Regions from separate parts of the Lysinibacillus sp. FSL R5-0849 genome, predicted to be linked through region 2. Evidence: riboswitches for the same ligand, from Rfam matches in the RefSeq annotation. Region 2 holds a riboswitch; the other holds the start of a gene.
What was found. A riboswitch is a leader RNA that binds a small molecule or an ion and turns the genes downstream of it on or off. The one in region 2 is predicted to bind FMN.
Positions count from the first base shown of each region.

Region 1: linked by a shared signal. The riboswitch ahead of ribE (riboflavin synthase) and the one ahead of MKY80_RS05915 (ECF transporter S component) in region 2 are both predicted to bind FMN.

Region 1 covers NZ_CP152004.1:1,540,920-1,550,130, reverse strand. Annotated here, with positions in the region: gene MKY80_RS07335 (spore germination protein) at 1-1,151, opposite strand, end outside; gene ribE (6,7-dimethyl-8-ribityllumazine synthase) at 1,302-1,769, opposite strand; gene ribB (3,4-dihydroxy-2-butanone-4-phosphate synthase) at 1,791-2,405, opposite strand; gene ribE (riboflavin synthase) at 2,433-3,071, opposite strand; FMN riboswitch at 3,319-3,444, opposite strand; FMN riboswitch at 3,563-3,688, opposite strand; gene MKY80_RS07315 (ABC-F family ATP-binding cassette domain-containing protein) at 3,800-5,425, opposite strand; gene MKY80_RS07310 (hypothetical protein) at 5,671-5,832, opposite strand; gene MKY80_RS07305 (YibE/F family protein) at 6,040-7,164, shown strand; gene MKY80_RS07300 (YibE/F family protein) at 7,161-7,925, shown strand; gene MKY80_RS07295 (HAD-IA family hydrolase) at 8,626-9,211, shown strand, end outside.
Region 2 covers NZ_CP152004.1:1,247,459-1,256,669, forward strand. Annotated here, with positions in the region: gene MKY80_RS05885 (cytochrome c biogenesis protein ResB) at 1-1,363, shown strand, start outside; gene ccsB (c-type cytochrome biogenesis protein CcsB) at 1,360-2,541, shown strand; gene MKY80_RS05895 (response regulator transcription factor) at 2,657-3,373, shown strand; gene MKY80_RS05900 (ATP-binding protein) at 3,366-5,141, shown strand; gene sigX (RNA polymerase sigma factor SigX) at 5,199-5,753, shown strand; gene MKY80_RS05910 (RNA polymerase subunit sigma) at 5,750-7,033, shown strand; FMN riboswitch at 7,187-7,374, shown strand; gene MKY80_RS05915 (ECF transporter S component) at 7,595-8,182, shown strand; gene MKY80_RS05920 (sodium-dependent transporter) at 8,361-9,211, shown strand, end outside.

The DNA.
Region 1 (9,211 bases), 290 kb from region 2:
GCAATGCTTGAAATCGCAATGATAACAATCATCGAAGGGCTTGTCACGCCAGCTTTAATCGCAGCATCTCCAATGATTAACCCTCCAACAACACTGATCGAGCCACTGATGGCACTAGGCAAGCGTAAGTTGGCCTCGCGGAACATTTCAAACATAAATAGCATCATCATGATTTCAAGTATCGTTGGAAACGGTAACCCCGTTCTTGATTCAACCACTGTCGCAAGTAGAAGATAGGGGAGCTGCTCTTGATGATACGTCGTTACGGCTAGCCAAAAACCAGGAAGTAACATACTAATCAGTATCCCAAAAATTCGGAGCACCCGTTCCATTGAACTGACAATGACCGGATATTCATTGTCCTCAGATGTTTTAAAGAGCAGCATAATATTGGCGGGAATAATCATGGCATAGGAAACGCCATCGATCATTATTAGTATTCTTCCTCTCATTAATGCTTGAAGAGCAAAATCTGGTCTTCCCGTATAATCATGTCTAGGTAGAACTTTAGCCGTCTGTTCAATTGCCTCCATCAGTAAATCACCATTGACGACAATATCTGTATCAATTTTTTGTAATTGTAATCGGATTTGTTCTAGCATATTTAAATTCACAATGTCTTCCATATATAAAACGGCTACCGTTGTTTTAGAGCGTTGACCGATTTCTAATGTTTCTACACTAAATGAATTCGTAGGTAAACGTTTTCGTAATAAAGCTATATTAATAAATACATCTTCAATAAAATCATCTCTTGGTCCTTTTACAACTAACTCAAGCGTTGTTTCCCCCGGCTCACGATTAGGTCTATTTGAAATATCACTGGAATAAATCAAATGATCTTCCTCAAAATATAATAAGACATGGCCTTTGTAGACTCTTGTAATCATATCCTCTTTCTTAGTGACCTTTTGTAAATAGGGCACATGAAGATGCTGTTCAATTAGCTCCTCTAACGTTTCATCAGAACCACAGTTAAATAAGGATTGAACACGTTCGACCACAACCGTTTGAAGGAGTTCTTCGTCTATCATAGCATCACAGGTTATCATATGGACTGTATGTTGCTGAAATTTATACTGTTGGAATATTATATCAGCAGAGCGTTGAAATAGTGATTTCAACATTTTCAAATTCATCATTTGTTCCATTGAAATACTTCTCATCTCCTACTGAGCCTGCTCAAATTTAGTACATTTATGAAAACTACGACATGTAATAAATATACTTAGGCATATTTTTCCCATGGACATAAAAATTATTCAAGAAACAAATACTGTGATAACCTATTCAGAATGTTCTTAGCCAATCATTTTTTGTAGATTAGCCATCTCAATTGCCGATATCGCGGAATCATAGCCTTTATTACCTGATTTCGTTCCCGCACGCTCAATCGCCTGTTCAATATTTTCTGTTGTAACAATACCGAAAATAACTGGTACATTGGTCGTTAAGGATACATTCGCAATTCCTTTTGCCGACTCATTACACACATAATCATAATGTGTTGTAGAACCACGAATAACAGTCCCTAAACCAATAATGGCATCATATTTCTTTGTCTCTGCTAATTGTTTCGCAATAAAAGGCACTTCAAAAGCTCCTGGCACCCATGCAACATCAATGGATGCTTCATCTACACCGTGTCTTTTTAATCCATCCATTGCACCATCTAATAATTTGCTTGTAATAAACTCATTGAATCGACCTACGACTACCGCAATTTTTAAATCCGTCCCAATTAATTGTGCTTCAAATGTTTGACCCATTTTTTAAAATCTCCCTCGTTATTAGTTTGTTGTAAATGATTGACTGCGATAAGCGGCTAACGCCTCAATGGAAATCATTTTTAATCCATGATGTGCTGCATACTTTGTCAATTCATCAAAGCGCATCATGTGACCATCGTCCCCCATAATTTCACAAATCACTCCAGCAGGAATACTGTGACAAAGCTTAGCTAAATCAATGCTCGCCTCCGTATGGCCCCTTCGCTCTAAGACACCATTATCCTTTGCGATTAGTGGAAAAATGTGTCCTGGTCGACGAAAATCAGTTTTTTTCGCCTGAGATCCCAACATCTTTTGTATGGTGAATGCCCGCTCAAAGGCACTAATCCCCGTTGTTGTGTCCATATGATCGATACTTACGGTAAATGCTGTTTGATGGTTATCCGTATTGTGCTGAACCATTGGGTGCAGATCTAACTGATGTGCTAGCTTCTGCGAAATCGGCGTACAAATTAGACCTTTTCCATAAGTCGCCATAAAGTTGATCGTTTCCGGAGTAATAAATTCAGCAAGCGCTAGAAGATCCCCCTCATTTTCCCGATCCTCATCATCCACTACGATGATTATTTTCCCTTGCTTTAAATCCTCTATGGCATCTTCAATTGCATGTAGCACTATTTTTCATCTCCTCATTATGTGATTTTAAAAACCATGTCGTGCTAAATAATCTCTTGTAATCATTGACTTGCCTTGCTCATTTTTCAATTCGTTTAAAATATATTTACCGACTAAATCTGTTTCAATATTGACGAAAGCGCCTACTTTTTTCATACCTAAAATCGTTTCCTTGTAAGTATGAGGAATCAGTGAAATCGTGACCTGCTTCGTTTCAACATGAAAGATTGTTAAGCTTGTGCCATCAATCGTTACGGAGCCCTTCGGAATACAGAAACTTGTTAGTTCCTCAGACAATTCGATATCAATATAAACCGCGTTGGCCACCGGACGTTTTCGTAAAATCTTCCCAACACCATCGACATGACCAGCAACAAAGTGACCCCCAAATCGCCCATTAGCAGGCATCGCACGCTCCAAATTAACCGGATCCCCTATTGTCAGCTGATGTAAATTTGTAGCTTTGACGGTTTCAGGCATAACATCCATCGTAAGCTCTCGATTCGTAAAATGAGTAACCGTTAAACAAACACCATTGACCGCTATACTATCCCCTAACCCCACATCTTCAGCAACTTTCGATGATTGAACCGTAATTTTCATACTGTTCTTATTGATTTGCAAGGCTTTAATAGTGCCAATATCCTCCACAATACCTGTAAACATTTCTTCACCTGCTTTCACACTGATCTTACGTAGCTTCTATCCGTGGCTTTTGGGTTTCTATCCGTCACTCTTGAGCTTCTATCCGTCACTTTTTGGTTTCTATCCACCACTCTTGAGCTTCTATCCGTCTCCCTTCTTAAAGCTCATATAAAAAGAAAAACCCCTTTGACAAAGGGGTTTTGGGAGTATAAGACATCAATAAATAAGCCTATTTGGATATACATTTTTTCCATAGACTAGTATCTTATTTGTTCTTCTCCCATCCAGACTATCACTGTCGGTTTTGGATTTGCACCAAATCAGCTTGCGCTCACGGACTTTGAATTGCTTCATCACCGCCGATTGGGAATTTCACCCTACCCCGAAGAACATCTTCTATTCAATTGATTGGCTAAATAAAAAAACTTCCCAACATACTTGCGGGAAGTCGTGTCATAAATGCATAGTCAAATAGACCTTCTAAATTACATTGAATTTAAAAAGCTCGCACTTATACCCTTCTCCCATCCAGACTGTTACTGTCGGTTTTGGATTTGCACCAAATCAGCTTGCGCTCACGGACTTTGAATTACTTCATCACCGCCGATTGGGAATTTCACCCTACCCCGAAGGATCATTTTATTTAGCTAGTTCTTACGATAACACTATTTAATTATATTATCTATACTTCTGTCTGTAATTTTTAAAAAAGGGGCCACCTCTTGCTATAGAGGTAGCCCCTAAATCCTTTAATGGCTTATTTTTTGAACATAATCATCATAATTTCCCGAAAAGGCCGTCATCCCAGTTGGTGATAATTCAAGCAATTTATTTGCTAGCTTATTAAGGAAATAACGATCATGAGAAATGCATAATAAGGTGCCGTCAAATTGCAATAGCGCCTCCTCCAAAACTTCCTTGCTAAATAAATCAAGATGATTGGTCGGCTCATCCATAATAAGCACATTGGCTTTTTGCAAAATAAGCTTTGCTAACGCTACACGCGCTTTTTCCCCGCCGCTAAGGGAGGCTATCTTTTTAAAAACATCCTCTTTCGTAAATAAAAAATTACCGAGTACTGACCGTATTCTTGCCTCTTCCATCGAAGGGAAAGTACTCCAAACCTCTTGTAATACCGTATTATTAGGATGTAATGTCTCTTGCTCTTGATCATAATAGCCGATTGTCACACCATTTCCCCATGCGATAACGCCACGGTCCGGAGACAATTCATGTAATAACGCCTTCAAAAGCGTTGATTTCCCAACACCATTTGGACCTACTAATGCGACCCGATCTCCTCTATCCAAGGAAAACTCAATATCTTGCAATAATATTTTCTTGCTATCTTCTAGCTGATAGGAGAGCACTACATCTTTTACCTTCAACACTTCTTTATGAGATCTCTTATCTGTAGCAAATGTCATTTGTGCGTGTTTTAGATCCTTCTGAGGCTTTTCAAGACGATCTATTCGTTCGAGCTGCTTCCTTTTGTTCTTAGCGCTTTTCGAGGAAGTAGCCATCGTAATATTCCGCTCAATATAATCCTCCATTTTGGCGATTTGCTGCTGTTGCATCGTATATTTCTTTTCCATTAATTCGCGATTTTTCACCTTGCTTTCCACATACTTAGAATAGTTACCGCTGTATGTTGTTCCATGGGTGCGTTCAATCTCATAAATTTCATTGACAAGGGCATCTAAAAAATAACGATCGTGCGAAATAACAATAATAGCACCCTGATAGCCACGTAAATAGCTTTCAAGCCAGTTTAAAGTCGCAAAATCCAAATGGTTAGTCGGTTCATCTAACAGCAATAAATCCGGCTGCTCTAGTAAAATTTTAGCAAGTGCCAGTCTAGTTTTCTGTCCACCACTTAATGATTCGATAAGAGTGTTTGTCGGGATGCTACCAAAGCCCATTCCATTTAACATACTATTTATTTTTGCCTCGACATCATAGCCACCTTGCTGTGAAAACCAATCTGATTTGCTGGCATATATCTTCATTACCTGTTCCAGCTTTTCGGGGTTATTGATGCAGGAAGGCTCACCCATCTGCATTTCCAGCTCTCGAAGTTCCTTTTCAGCCTCTTGAAGCTCAGTAAATGCCCCAAGCATTTCAGTCCAAATCGTATGTTCTGGCTGTAACCCACTATCTTGTCGCAAATAACCTAGCTTCATTCCCTTGCCTATAAAAATGTCGCCTTCATCATAGGGAAGATCCCCTGTAATGATCTTTAGTAGCGTTGATTTTCCTGCCCCATTTACACCTATAAGTCCAATCCGATCGCCACGTTCCATTTTCATGGTTATCTTTGAAAGAATCGGATCTCCCAAGTAGCTCTTACTAATTCCATTTAATTGAAGTATCATTTTTTCAATCTCCTTATTTATTTTATCCATTACTACTAAGCGAATTGCTCAAGAAATAAATGGACATATAAGGTTACACATCACTTTTCACTCCTTTCAAACAAACACAAAAAAGGCGCCGTCATAAAACGGCACCTTACAAACATCCCTATGAGAAAAAGGGCATGTTAAATTTTATAAGTAAACAAAAAAAGCGCCGTTACGAACCGGCGTCTAGCAATCTATACATCCCATTTAATTGGATGTCAATCAGTAAGAAATAAAGAAGGCAAAAAGCAACCGGAACCTGCATCGATATGAAATTTGCTTAAAAAAGGGCATACTTCTCCCTTAGCCAGCAAATCCCCACAAAGATTGTAAGATTTTACCTCTACTTCGGTTAAACCTTTCGCACAAACAGTTTCCATTACTTCGCCCTCCCTTCGAATTTATAGTATTAAATAATCTATCATATTTTTTTCTAGAATACAAATATCCTGCCGCTTTTTTATAGCATAAATGCCTTGGAATCTATCATTCCTATCGTTAAACTAGAGAATATATTGGAACTTACTATTCTTAAAATCGTTCCTGTACAAGTGACTATTTAGTCCACTAATTTGGAGGTCATTCCATTGCACTATTTTAAAAAAATAACTTATAAACAACGTATTTTCTATGCCTTGTTATTACTTGGCTGTGCCCTATCCATTTTTTTCGTTCACCATAATGAACAATTTTATGATCGACCTATTGCAGAAATTCTGAAAGTCAAAGTAACAGAATCTGAACCAATAACAGATATGTATGAGAATGAAGATATGTTGTATACACAGCAAATTAAAGCCGTACTTAAAAATGGGCAGCACAAAGGAAAAACGATTGATTTGACGAATGACTATTCTTCATCTGGAGCCTTTGATCAGGAATACAATGTTGGCAATGAAATCTTTGTCGCTATAGATGCACATTCAAAACAATCAGAGTTAACGGGCACCATTCTCGATTTGAAACGAGATCAAACAATTATGATGATCGCTTGGATTTTTATCCTTGTACTACTCATCATCGGTAAGAGACAAGGTTTATTTGCCATTATTAGCTTAGTCGTAAATGCCTGCATTTTAACATTGGCATTAGACCTTTACGTAAAGCATGGCAGCCTCAATTTATTATTCATAAGTGGGGTTTGTGTCCTATTATTTACCGTCATTTCCTTGTTACTGATTAGTGGTTTGAATACGAAAACATATGCAGCCATTATATCTACACTTTTAGGGACAATGATAGCCCTCATAATTAGCACTGCTGTGATGTGGTTGACGGGGGAAAATGGTCTACGCTATGAGGAAATGCAATTTTTAACACGTCCCTACCGAACTGTCTTTATGGCTGGTTTATTTATCGGTTCACTTGGGGCTGTTATGGATGTTGCCATTACGATGTCCTCTTCTATTTTCGCCCTATACGAACAGGATTCTCGTATTTCTTTACAAGCTTTGAAGGCATCTGGACAAGAAATTGGAAAAGACATTATGGGTACCATTACAAGCATTTTATTTTTCGCGTATATTTGTGGCTCCATACCAATGGTCATACTCTATTTGAAAAATTCTTCAACATTAGGACTAACACTATCCTTGAATCTTTCATTAGAGCTAGCTCGTGCACTTGCAGGAGGTATTGGAGTCGTCCTCACCATACCGATTAGTCAATACACCGCTATTTTTTTCATTAATCGAAAGCGGGTGAAGGAATGAATGTTATCGTTGTATTGGCAGGAATTTTATGTATATTAATGGTGGTAATTGGAGGAAAGCAAGGACTACGCTCGTTTCTTTCCTTATTTTTAAATTTCGGCGTGCTATTTGTGACTATTTTTCTTATGACAGACCCTAAAAATAGCCCTATTGTCCTGACGTTTATTGCGTGCACTGTTATCAGTTGCATTAGTTTGTTTTATATTAATAAAACGAATAGTAAAACCATTACAGCGTTTATTTCTACAATGGTAACGATTGTTGTTTTATTGCTTTTTATTACGTTTATAACGAAAAAGGCCATGATTCAAGGATTTGGGGAAGAATCAACGGAAGAATTAAGTATCTTTTCTCTCTATATCGGTGTTAATTTCGTGCAGATTGGTGCATCGGTCATTATTATGAGTACGATAGGTGCCATTATGGATGTTGCCATTTCCATTGCTACCTCTATGCATGAGATTTTTTATCGCAATCCTTCGATCAGTAGAAAGACACTTTTTACATCTGGAATAAGTATTGGAAGAGACATTTTAGGAACCGATACAAATACTTTATTTTTTGCTTTCTTTGGTGGCTATTTAAGTTTATTGATATGGTTTAAGGATCTCTCTTATTCGATTGGCGAAATCGTCAATTCCAAAGTCTTTAGTGCGGAAATGATGACGATTTTTTGCGCAGGCATCGGCATTGCCCTCATTATTCCTATCGCTTCCTCCGTCAATGCTTATTATTTAGTTAAAACACGAGAAAAAAAATAGAATAACACTCGCATAGATACCAGACCTATCACCTTAGCGTGATAGGTGCTGGAAATACGCTCCCCCATTAATTCCGGTCCAATTCCTATCATTTTTTCAATAGCTTTCAGCCCAAACATATCATCCTGCATTAGTAGTATGAATGATACAAACTATGTTACTACTTTAGTATCAGAGATATAGCTAAAAAAACATTCCAAATTTGAAATGGCCAAATGCTTTAAAGAAATCGGATATCAATTGACGCACACGTTACAGCAATGAAAAAATACAAAAAATATACCTTCTAACTATAGTTAGAACCTGTCTTGAACGTTAATTAGTCACAGCTTTCATCTTTAAGACTCTTCATTTTATTTCGTCTCACAAACAGCGGAATAGTAAAATATCCAAATTTCAGATTTAAAATCGTACAACACACAAAAAACGGCTTGCAAATTGAATAGGACTAAAATGAAACACTGTTATTTTCGTTATATAGCGTATTAGGTGTCTCAATTGATTTTTGTGACACCTTCTTTTGTTACATGATTTCCGTTGCAAACGCCGCATTTTCTGATAATATTTACCATATGATGATTACAGACCTTTTATTTTGATTGTTATTCCCTGTTTCATGACCCAATCAATTGCCCATTCCATGTAACATTTTTTTGCATAAAACGTCTATACAACTAGATGATAAAGGAGAAAGTTTGCCATGAAGCATATAATTTTTGATTTTGATGGAACGCTTGCGGATTCGACCGCCGTGTTTGCATCAGCATGGAATACGTTAGCACAAAAATATAAATTTAAAGGAATTGAATTGAAGGAAATTGATACATTAAAAAAATTATCGATTTCAGAACGTAGTAAATTATTTGACTTCCCCATGTATAAATTACCTATGATTTTACCGCAATTTTACAAATTATATCGCCAATCATTAAACGATGTTCATCTTTTTGAAGGGATGAAGGAAGTTTTGCTCGAAATTGATAAAAGAGGGTATAAGATTTTAATTATCTCTTCCAATTCGAAGGACAATATTTTAGAGTTTCTCAAAATGAATGGCATTCACTGTGTTGCAGATGTCCTTTGCTCCAATCGTATTTTTGGCAAGGATAAAGTCATGAAGAAGTTTTTAAAAGAATCGAATGTTTCAGCAACTGAAGTGGTATATATAGGGGATGAACAGAGGGATATTGTAGCATGTAAAAAAGCTGGAGTACCTATTATTTGGGTGGAATGGGGCTATGATGCAATTGAAGTTATACAAAATGAAGAGCCCGAATACAAAGTAA
Region 2 (9,211 bases):
ATATGGTACGTTCGGTAAAATTTATTACACGCTAGGACTCTCAGATTTATATAGTTCATGGTGGTTCCAAATTTTAGTTGGCATGTTAGCTGTGTCAATTATTGTAGCCAGTCTGGACCGAGGAATCCCGCTCTATAAATCTCTAAAGAATCAACGTGTTAAAAGACATGAAAGCTTTATGAAGCGTCAACGCATTTTTGGTGAGGGTCAAATAACGGCTGACGCTGAGGAAACGCTTGATAAAGTGGCTCAAAAGATGACTGAAATGAGATACTCTGTCCGTCGAGATGGTAGCGCTCTCTTAGCTGAAAAAGGTCGCTTTTCTCGTTACGGTCCGTACATAAACCATGTTGGGCTCATTATCTTCATAAGTGGGGTTATGTTACGTCTTGTACCAGGCTTCTATGTGGATGAGTCGATATGGGTCCGCGAGGGAGAAACACGTGCTATTACTGGCATGGACGGTTATTTCATTGAAAACAGAGATTTTATTTTAGAAACTCATGATAATGAACCCCAAGGAGAGCAAGTAAAGCAAAATGTTAATGTGGTTGCAAAAAACTTCCAAACTGACATTACGCTTTACAAACAGCCTAAAGATGCAATCCCGGGTGATACGGAAAATCTGGAAAAAGTTAAAGATTATTCGATTCGTGTCAATCACCCATTAAAAGAAGATGGCTATGCTCTTTATCAAATGGATTATCGTCTGAATGAATTAAAGCAAATGAATTTTGAATTAATTAATAAGGCGAGTGAAAAATCACTTGGTAAAGTGGAAATTGATTTAACAAATCCTAAAAAAGAATATGATTTAGGTAATGGGTCTTCCGTGCAAATTCTAGTTTATACACCAGATTTTGATGGCTTTGAAAATGGAGAACCCCAAACAAAAACATCGATTCCAAATAATCCAGCATTTTTATTTAAAATGACTACGCCAGAAACACCAGAAGGCGAAGTAAGCTTTGTGGAAATTATGCAGCCACCACTAGAACCGCTGGGGGAAAATCAATATAGAATGAAATTTGCTGCAGCAGAGATGCGTGATATGTCTGGTATTACGGTTCGTAAAGATAGTACAATTCCTATCTTATTTGTTGGTGGCGTTATCTTTATGATTGGTGTCGTAATTGGATCTTACTGGAATCACCGTCGTTTATGGCTTCAAGTAGAGCCGGATGGCCGTGTTTTAATGGCTGCCCATGTTAATAAAAATATGTTCAGCATGAAAAAGGATTTAGATGCTGTTACAGCATTTGCTGCATTGCCTTCATACAAAGATCAGTTAGAGAAAGAAGAGGCTGACGAAGAGTCCACTGATGGTGGCATTAAAGAAAAGGAAGGTGACAACACCTTATGAGTTTGATTGACATAAGTGGAAACCTGTTATTTGTAGCTTTTATTGCTTATTTAGTTGCGACGTTATTATTTGGTGGTTCCATTAAACAAGCGAATGCTACAGGTAAAAACACTGGTAAATGGGGTAAGCTTGCCATTGTGGTAACAATTATTGGATTTGTATCACAGCTTGCCTACTTTATTACACGATGGATTTATACTGGACATGCGCCAGTAAGTAATATGTTTGAATTTACAACTGCCTTTGGTATGTTCATTGTTGGTGCGTTTATTTTAATTTACTTTATTTATCGTTTATCTGCACTTGGATTGGTAGCATTACCAGTAGCACTTTTAATTATCGCTTATGCTTCAATGTTCCCGAAAGAAGTAAGTCCATTAGTGCCCTCATTACAAAGCCATTGGTTAACAATTCACGTGATTACAGCGGCATTAGGGCAATCTATTTTAGCGATCAGTGCTGTGGCTGGACTTATTTACTTATTAAAGGTTGTAGATTTAACGAAGCCTTCTAAACAACGATTTTGGTTAGAAGCCGTTATGTACTGTCTTGTAGTAGTTGTTGGGTTTGTCGCTGTGACATCTACATTCAGTGCAATGGATTATGAATCTAGCTACAATTATGTGGATAAAGAAGGAACTACGCGTAAAATCATTTACAATTTACCACCAGTTTTCGGTATGAATGAGTATGAGGCGGTTGAAGAGCATGGCATGTCACCAATAGTAGAAATGCCAGCATTAATTAATGCGAAGAAATTAACAACTGTCTTTTGGTCATTATTAGTAGGGTCAGTATTGTATTTATTAATTCGCTTAATTGCACGTCGTCGAATAAGTGCTATTTTCCAACCACTTGTGAAGCGTGTTAATTTACAATTACTTGATGAAATTGGTTATCGTTCAGTGCTAATTGGTTTCCCTGTATTCTCCCTAGGTGCTTTAATCTTTGCGATGATTTGGGCGCAAATTGCTTGGAGTCGCTTCTGGGGATGGGATCCTAAGGAAGTATGGGCTCTTATTACATGGTTATTCTATGCGGCATTCCTACATTTACGTTTATCAAAAGGCTGGGAAGGTCAAAAATCTGCTTGGTTAGCATTAATTGGTTTTGGTATTATATTATTTAACCTAATTGCTGTTAACTTAATTCTTGCAGGTTTACACTCCTACGCATAACCTGTGAAACAACAAGCCTTTTCGCTCTAGCGAAGAGGCTTTCTTTTCTTTTCAATATGTGTCACACCATGTACAATAGAAGTTAGAGAAAGATTGGAAGAGAGGGATCGTGAAAGTGTCAGAAAATATTTCAGTATTAGTAGTAGATGACGAGGATCGAATTCGCCGCTTATTAAAAATGTATCTGGAGCGAGAAGGATACCTTGTTGACGAGGCAGAAAATGGTGAACAAGCGATCGAAAAATCTTTAGAAAAAGAATATCACTGTATTTTACTTGATATTATGATGCCTGAAAAAGATGGGCTAGAAGTGTGTGCAGAAATTCGTGAACGCGCTGCAACTCCTATTATTTTATTAACTGCTAAAGGCGAGGAAGCTAATCGTGTTCAAGGCTTCGAGCTAGGAGCAGATGATTATATTGTAAAACCATTTAGTCCTCGTGAGGTAGTGTTACGTGTGAAGGCCATTTTACGTCGTTCACAGGCATTCTCACCAACGACAAATGCATCCTCTTCAAAAGATTTAGTGGTGTTCCAGCATTTGATGATCGATCATGATGCACACCGTGTAACGGCAGAGGGCATTGAGGTGAATTTAACACCAAAAGAGTATGAATTACTTTACTTCTTAGCGAAATCGCCAGACAAAGTATTTGACCGTGAACAACTACTAAAAGAGGTTTGGCATTACGATTTCTTTGGTGATTTACGTACAGTTGACACACACGTAAAACGTTTACGTGAAAAGCTCAACCGTGTTTCTGAAAACGCTGCTAAAATGATCGTGACGGTTTGGGGCGTTGGTTACAAATTTGAGGTTGTCAATGAATAGAATATGGAATAGTGTTGTCGGGAAGCTATGGGTAACCATATTGCTTCTCGTTTCATTTGTATTATTTGTTTTCACGGTATTAATGCTTGAATTTCTTCAAAACTACCATATGCAGCAAGCGGAAATATCTTTACGTCAAACCGCTGCCACTGTGGCAAGTATAGTGGATGACAATGAAACAGCTGAATCGACTTCGGAATTATTAAAAGATATTTTACCTAAAGGCACCAACGCACTAATCGCAATCAGCCATGTAGAGGTATCCTTTGCCATGCAAGAGGGACTCAATAAAAAGGAAATTCAAGATACTATTTTGGCAAATAAATCTTTCCGTGAGGTTTTTCAATCAGATGAACCAATTACTAAAGAAATGATGATGCCCTCCTCTACAGATCAAGAGAAAATGGAATCTTACGTTGTACTTGGTTTCCCATTAAATGTAGAGAATGCTGTACATGGAGCAGTTTTCATCTATCAAAGCCCCGATGCCCTACATAAAACGTCCAAGGAAACGACGAAAATTGTCTTTTTGGCAGCTTTCATAGCATTTGTTTTGACTACATTTTTTGCGTTCTTCTTGTCTTCACGTATTACTTCTCCACTTAGAAAAATGCGTGAGCTGGCATTTGAAATTGCAAAAGGGAATTTTGAAGCGAAAATGCCTACGACTCAAAATGATGAAATTGGACAGCTTGCAGTTGCTTTCAATCAAATGGGTCGTCAATTAAAGCATAATTTAGAGGTCATCAATCAAGAGAATGAACAGCTATCCAATATTTTGACATCTATGACAGATGCAGTGATTACATTTAATCGCGACCGTACAATATTATTAAGTAATCCACCAGCGGAACGTCTGATGCAAAAATGGTTTGTAAACAAAGGCTCACAAAGTGCGAAGCCAATACCGCCAGAGCTGTATCATATGCTGGATCATGTACTCATGTTTGAGGATAAGCTAGAAGAGGAAATTGAAATGGATGGTAATTACTATACGTTTACAATTAGTCCTCTTTATAGTGGAGAAAACATTCGTGGTGCAGTCGCTGTTATTCGTGATATGACTGAACAACACCGCTTAGAAAAACTTCGATCCGATTTTATTGCGAACGTCTCTCATGAATTGCGGACGCCAATCGCCATGCTTCAAGGCTATTCTGAAGCATTGATGGATGATGATTTTATTCAAGATCAGGAAGAACGTAATGAAATAACAAAAATTATTTATGATGAATCCAAACGAATGGGTCGCCTTGTCACGGATTTATTAGATTTAGCACGCATGGAATCAGGGCATATGACACTCTATAAAGATGAATTGCCAATTAATTCTACATTCGAACGTATTACCCAAAAATTTGCACAGGTTGCAAAAGAAAAGCATATTCGTCTACTATTTGATAGTGAATTTAATGACGATGCGATGATTAATATAGATGAGGATCGCATCGAGCAAGTACTCACAAATTTAGTCGACAATGCACTAAGACATACGGAAGAGGGATCTGTCACAGTAAAAGTGGAGCAGGAGCCAACATTCGCTAAAATTTCTGTTCAAGATACAGGACATGGTATTCCTCAAGATGATTTACCTTATGTCTTTGAACGCTTTTATAAAGCAGATAAGGCACGTACTCGATCTAAGGGTGGTACGGGACTTGGCTTAGCCATTGCACGAAATATTATAAAGGCACACTCAGGAAATATTATGGTAGATAGTGTGCTTAAGGAAGGTACTACCTTCACATTTTATTTACCGTTCGATTAATAACATGGTTTGTTATTAATTGACTGTAACTTCTGTGAATGTAAGACGACAAATAATATAGAACGGGGGTGGAGTGCATTGAATGACTCCGTGTTCCATCGACTATACGATGCCTATCATCAAGACGTGTTCCAGTTTCTAATCTATCTAGTAAAAAACCGTACACTTGCTGAAGATTTAGCGCATGAAGTTTATGTAAGAGTATTGCGCTCATACGATCAATTTGCAGGCAATAGTAGTGAGAAAACATGGCTTTTTGCAATAGCCAAAAATGTTGCGATTGATCATTTTAGAAAGCAAGCAGTGCGTCAGAAGCATTCGCTTGATTTCTTTGACTGGGAAACGGAACAGCTCCATTCAAACACACCATCACCGGAGGAAATGCTACAGGCCAGTGATGAATTTATGCAAGTAGAGTCAGCATTAGAAAACTGTACTGGCGATCAAAAAATGGTCATTATTATGCGCTATTTCCAGGATTTATCGATTGCAGAAACGGCGCAAATACTTGATTGGACAGAAGCGAAGGTAAAAACAACCCAGCATCGAGCCATTAAATTTTTAAGGCAACACCTACAGCCGATCAGAGAACAGGAGGCGAAACGGCAATGACACATAAGGCATTTGATGATGAGCAGCTTGAACATGTACTGAACAATGCCCCTAAGCTTTCTGACCACCGTTCGAAAGAAGATATATTAAATCGGTTAATGGCAGATGCTCGCTTGCAAGATAATATCCACCTTCAAGAAGCTATGCAAGAACCTATAGAAGATGAACCATCTCAACAGGAAGGTGCTATCATTCAAAAGCCTGCGACGAAATCAAAAGTACGTAATATGCAGATTTATATGAGTGTAGCCGCAGTCTTTGTGCTAACAATACTAGTTGGTACAATATTGAAGAACAATCAAGGTGAGCAAAAAGATCAAGCGAGTATGCCTGAAACGGCTCAGTTTTCGACGATGCAAGAGGATTCAGCAGCAAAGGAAGCGGCCACGCAGGATGAAATGCTGGATTCCAAAAGTATTGTTGCGGAACATGAGCGCATTTTATCTTTACGTACATCTGTCTATGAGGAGGATGTAAAAGATGCTGTCGTATTCCGTATTGGTTTGGCAGGGCGTGATGCGGAAAGTGTTCCTATGACGTATGTGATTCCAAATGAACGTGTGGCTACGGATTTTGGAGAAGAGAAGCCTTCTACCTTACGGATATATGAAAAGTATGCTCCTCAAATTGACGAGGAGGCCAAAGGGTTTACAGAGTATCATCCTTATAAAGGTGAGCTGAAGGAAAAGGATGATAAGCTTATCCATGTCTTGCCAAAGGGGAATGACTATGATGTTGCCTCTGCTGCAGTAAATGAATATAAAGGCACAATGGAAGACACATTCTCGGACTCTGAATACACCGAAGTGGAAATCCAAAATGAAGATGGAACCCCGTATGAGTTTTCTCAAGAAGGTGAGCCAAGTCAAGGAATGTCCTTAACGAATGCAAAGCACTATAATTATTACTTGTACCATGATTCCAATGGTGCAGAATATTTATCACCAGATTTCCGTCAATCTTTTGAGACAGTCACAGAGGCACTTACACTGATGAAAAATAAAAATGATGATGTCTATACATCCGTAGTGCCTGAAAATGTAACATACACAGTCACTGAACAAGCGGAAGGTGTCGTTGTTACTTTTGATATTCCGCTTGATTTAACATCTATGGAACCAATACGAGCTACTCAATTAATTGAGGCCATGATGTTAACTGCTGCTAGCTTTAATCAACAGCTCCTTTTAGATAATGTTGTGCAAGAAGGCTGGGAAGGCTTTGATTTAAAGGGTTATTTACCAAAGCCAGTGGGACCAAATAAACAATTTTTACCATAGTCGAAGGAAGAAAAAAACAAGAGAGGCATTCCTGTATGGCGGGAGTGCCTTTTCTATTTATAAAACATAGCAATTTAATCGGATTTTTTGAGCAGAACTATTTACTTTTACTTCGTAATTCATTATAGTAAAGCTGTAGAATAAAATAATATGATTCATCTTCGGGGCAGGGTGAAAATCCCGACCGGCGGTAATAGAGTCATAAATCGCTAGTGAATATATTCATTAGCTCGCTTGATTTATGTTAAACTCTTCAGCCCGCGACCTGTGCGAATTTTCGCATGGCTGACTTGGTGAAATTCCAAGGCCGACAGTTAAAGTCTGGATGGGAGAAGATGAAGGTACGATCGTCATTCATTGTCATGAAATGAACTATGACCGAGCGCTTTTTTTGTATGTTTTATTAAACTGTGCTCAAAAATTAGTTGATGAGGACGCTTATTCGTTATGCCTTTCTCCCTTATGCTTTATTAAACGCATAAGGGTTTTTTCATGAAACAATTGAAAGATCGTCACCTTTCTTCTTGCGAGATTGAATCAGCAAAGAGGAGAGAGTTTTCTATGAAGAAAAATGTCAAACTTCAATCGTATATTACGATTGGCATGCTGAGCAGTATTTCATTTTTATTAATGCTTTTTAATTTCCCAATTCCGCCATTCCCAGCATTTTTGGAAGTGGACTTCAGTGATATGCCTGCCTTGCTTGCAGCAATCACAATGGGACCTGTAGCTGGTATTTTAGTAGAATTGTTTAAAAATGTGTTGGATTGGATTTTCTCAGGCACTCCAACAGGCGTTCCGGTAGGGCATATGGCCAATTTTGTAACAGGTATTTTATTCATCTTGCCAGTAAGCTTTATTTTTAATCGCTTTAAAACAATCGCTGGTCTTGTTGGAGGTTTAGCAATGGGAACAGTTGTGATGGCAGTAGGAATGAGTGTTTTAAACTATGCTGTATTTTTACCAATGTACACTTACTTCTTAGGAATGGAGCCTGTTGTAGGTGACTCACTTTATAAAATGATTATCGCTGGTATTTTACCATTTAATATTGTCAAAGGGATTTTATTAACGGGTATTATGGCGTTATTATTTACGACAATGCGTAAATGGATTGACCGCCAGCGTTCTATGTATATAACAAAATAAATTGCACTAAGCCTCGAGGGATGAACTCGAGGCTTTTTTATGGCGAAATGTAGAAAAAATAGAAAAAGGTAATGGGTTGTCCAAGTATAACTAGTTCTTTTTTAGTAATACCTAGTCGAAAGCTATATTTTCATGTAAAATTAGAGAAGAGTTTAGAAAGTTTGAGGAGTTTGAAGAGATGAGCGGAAAAAAAGGACAGTGGTCTAGTAAGTTAGGATTTATTTTAGCATCAGCAGGTGCTGCAATTGGACTAGGAGCGATTTGGAAGCTCCCGTATGTAACCGGACAAAGTGGCGGAGGCGCATTTTTCTTAATCTTTGTATTGTTTACATTGTTAATTGGGCTCCCGATGCTATTATCTGAATATATTTTAGGACGAGGTACACAGTCAGAGGCAATCACTGCCTATAAAAAAATTGTTCCTATGAAAAAGGGATGGGCATGGATTGGTCGCATGGGTGTTCTCGGATGTTTTTTATTACTAACATTTTATAGCGTTGTCGGTGGCTGGATTTTTATTTATAGTGGGCTAGGCGTAGCGGGTGCTGTCATTGATCCGGCTATTGATCCTGGAGAACTATTTGGAAAGATAATTGGTACACCTTGGATTACAATTGTAGGTTTGGCTTTGTTTACATTAGCAAACGTACTTGTTATTTCGTTAGGTGTCCAAAATGGTATTGAAAAGGCGAATAAATGGATGATGCCATTGCTCTTTATTATGTTCATTGTCCTAGTGATACGTGCTGTCACATTAGATGGCGCCATGGAAGGGGTAAAATTCTTTTTATGGCCTGATTTTTCAAATATTACCGGAAAAGCCTTATTAGAAGCTTTAGGACAATCATTCTTTGGGTTAGCCGTTGGATTTTCTTGTCTTGTTACATATAGTTCCTACCTCAAAAAAGATGTGAGTTTACCGAATTCAGCGGGCTCTGTCGTTATGCTAACGGTACTTGTTTCATTTTTAGCTGGACTAGCTATTTTCCCGGTTGTTTTTGCTTTTGATTTAGAGCCGGCAGCTGGGCC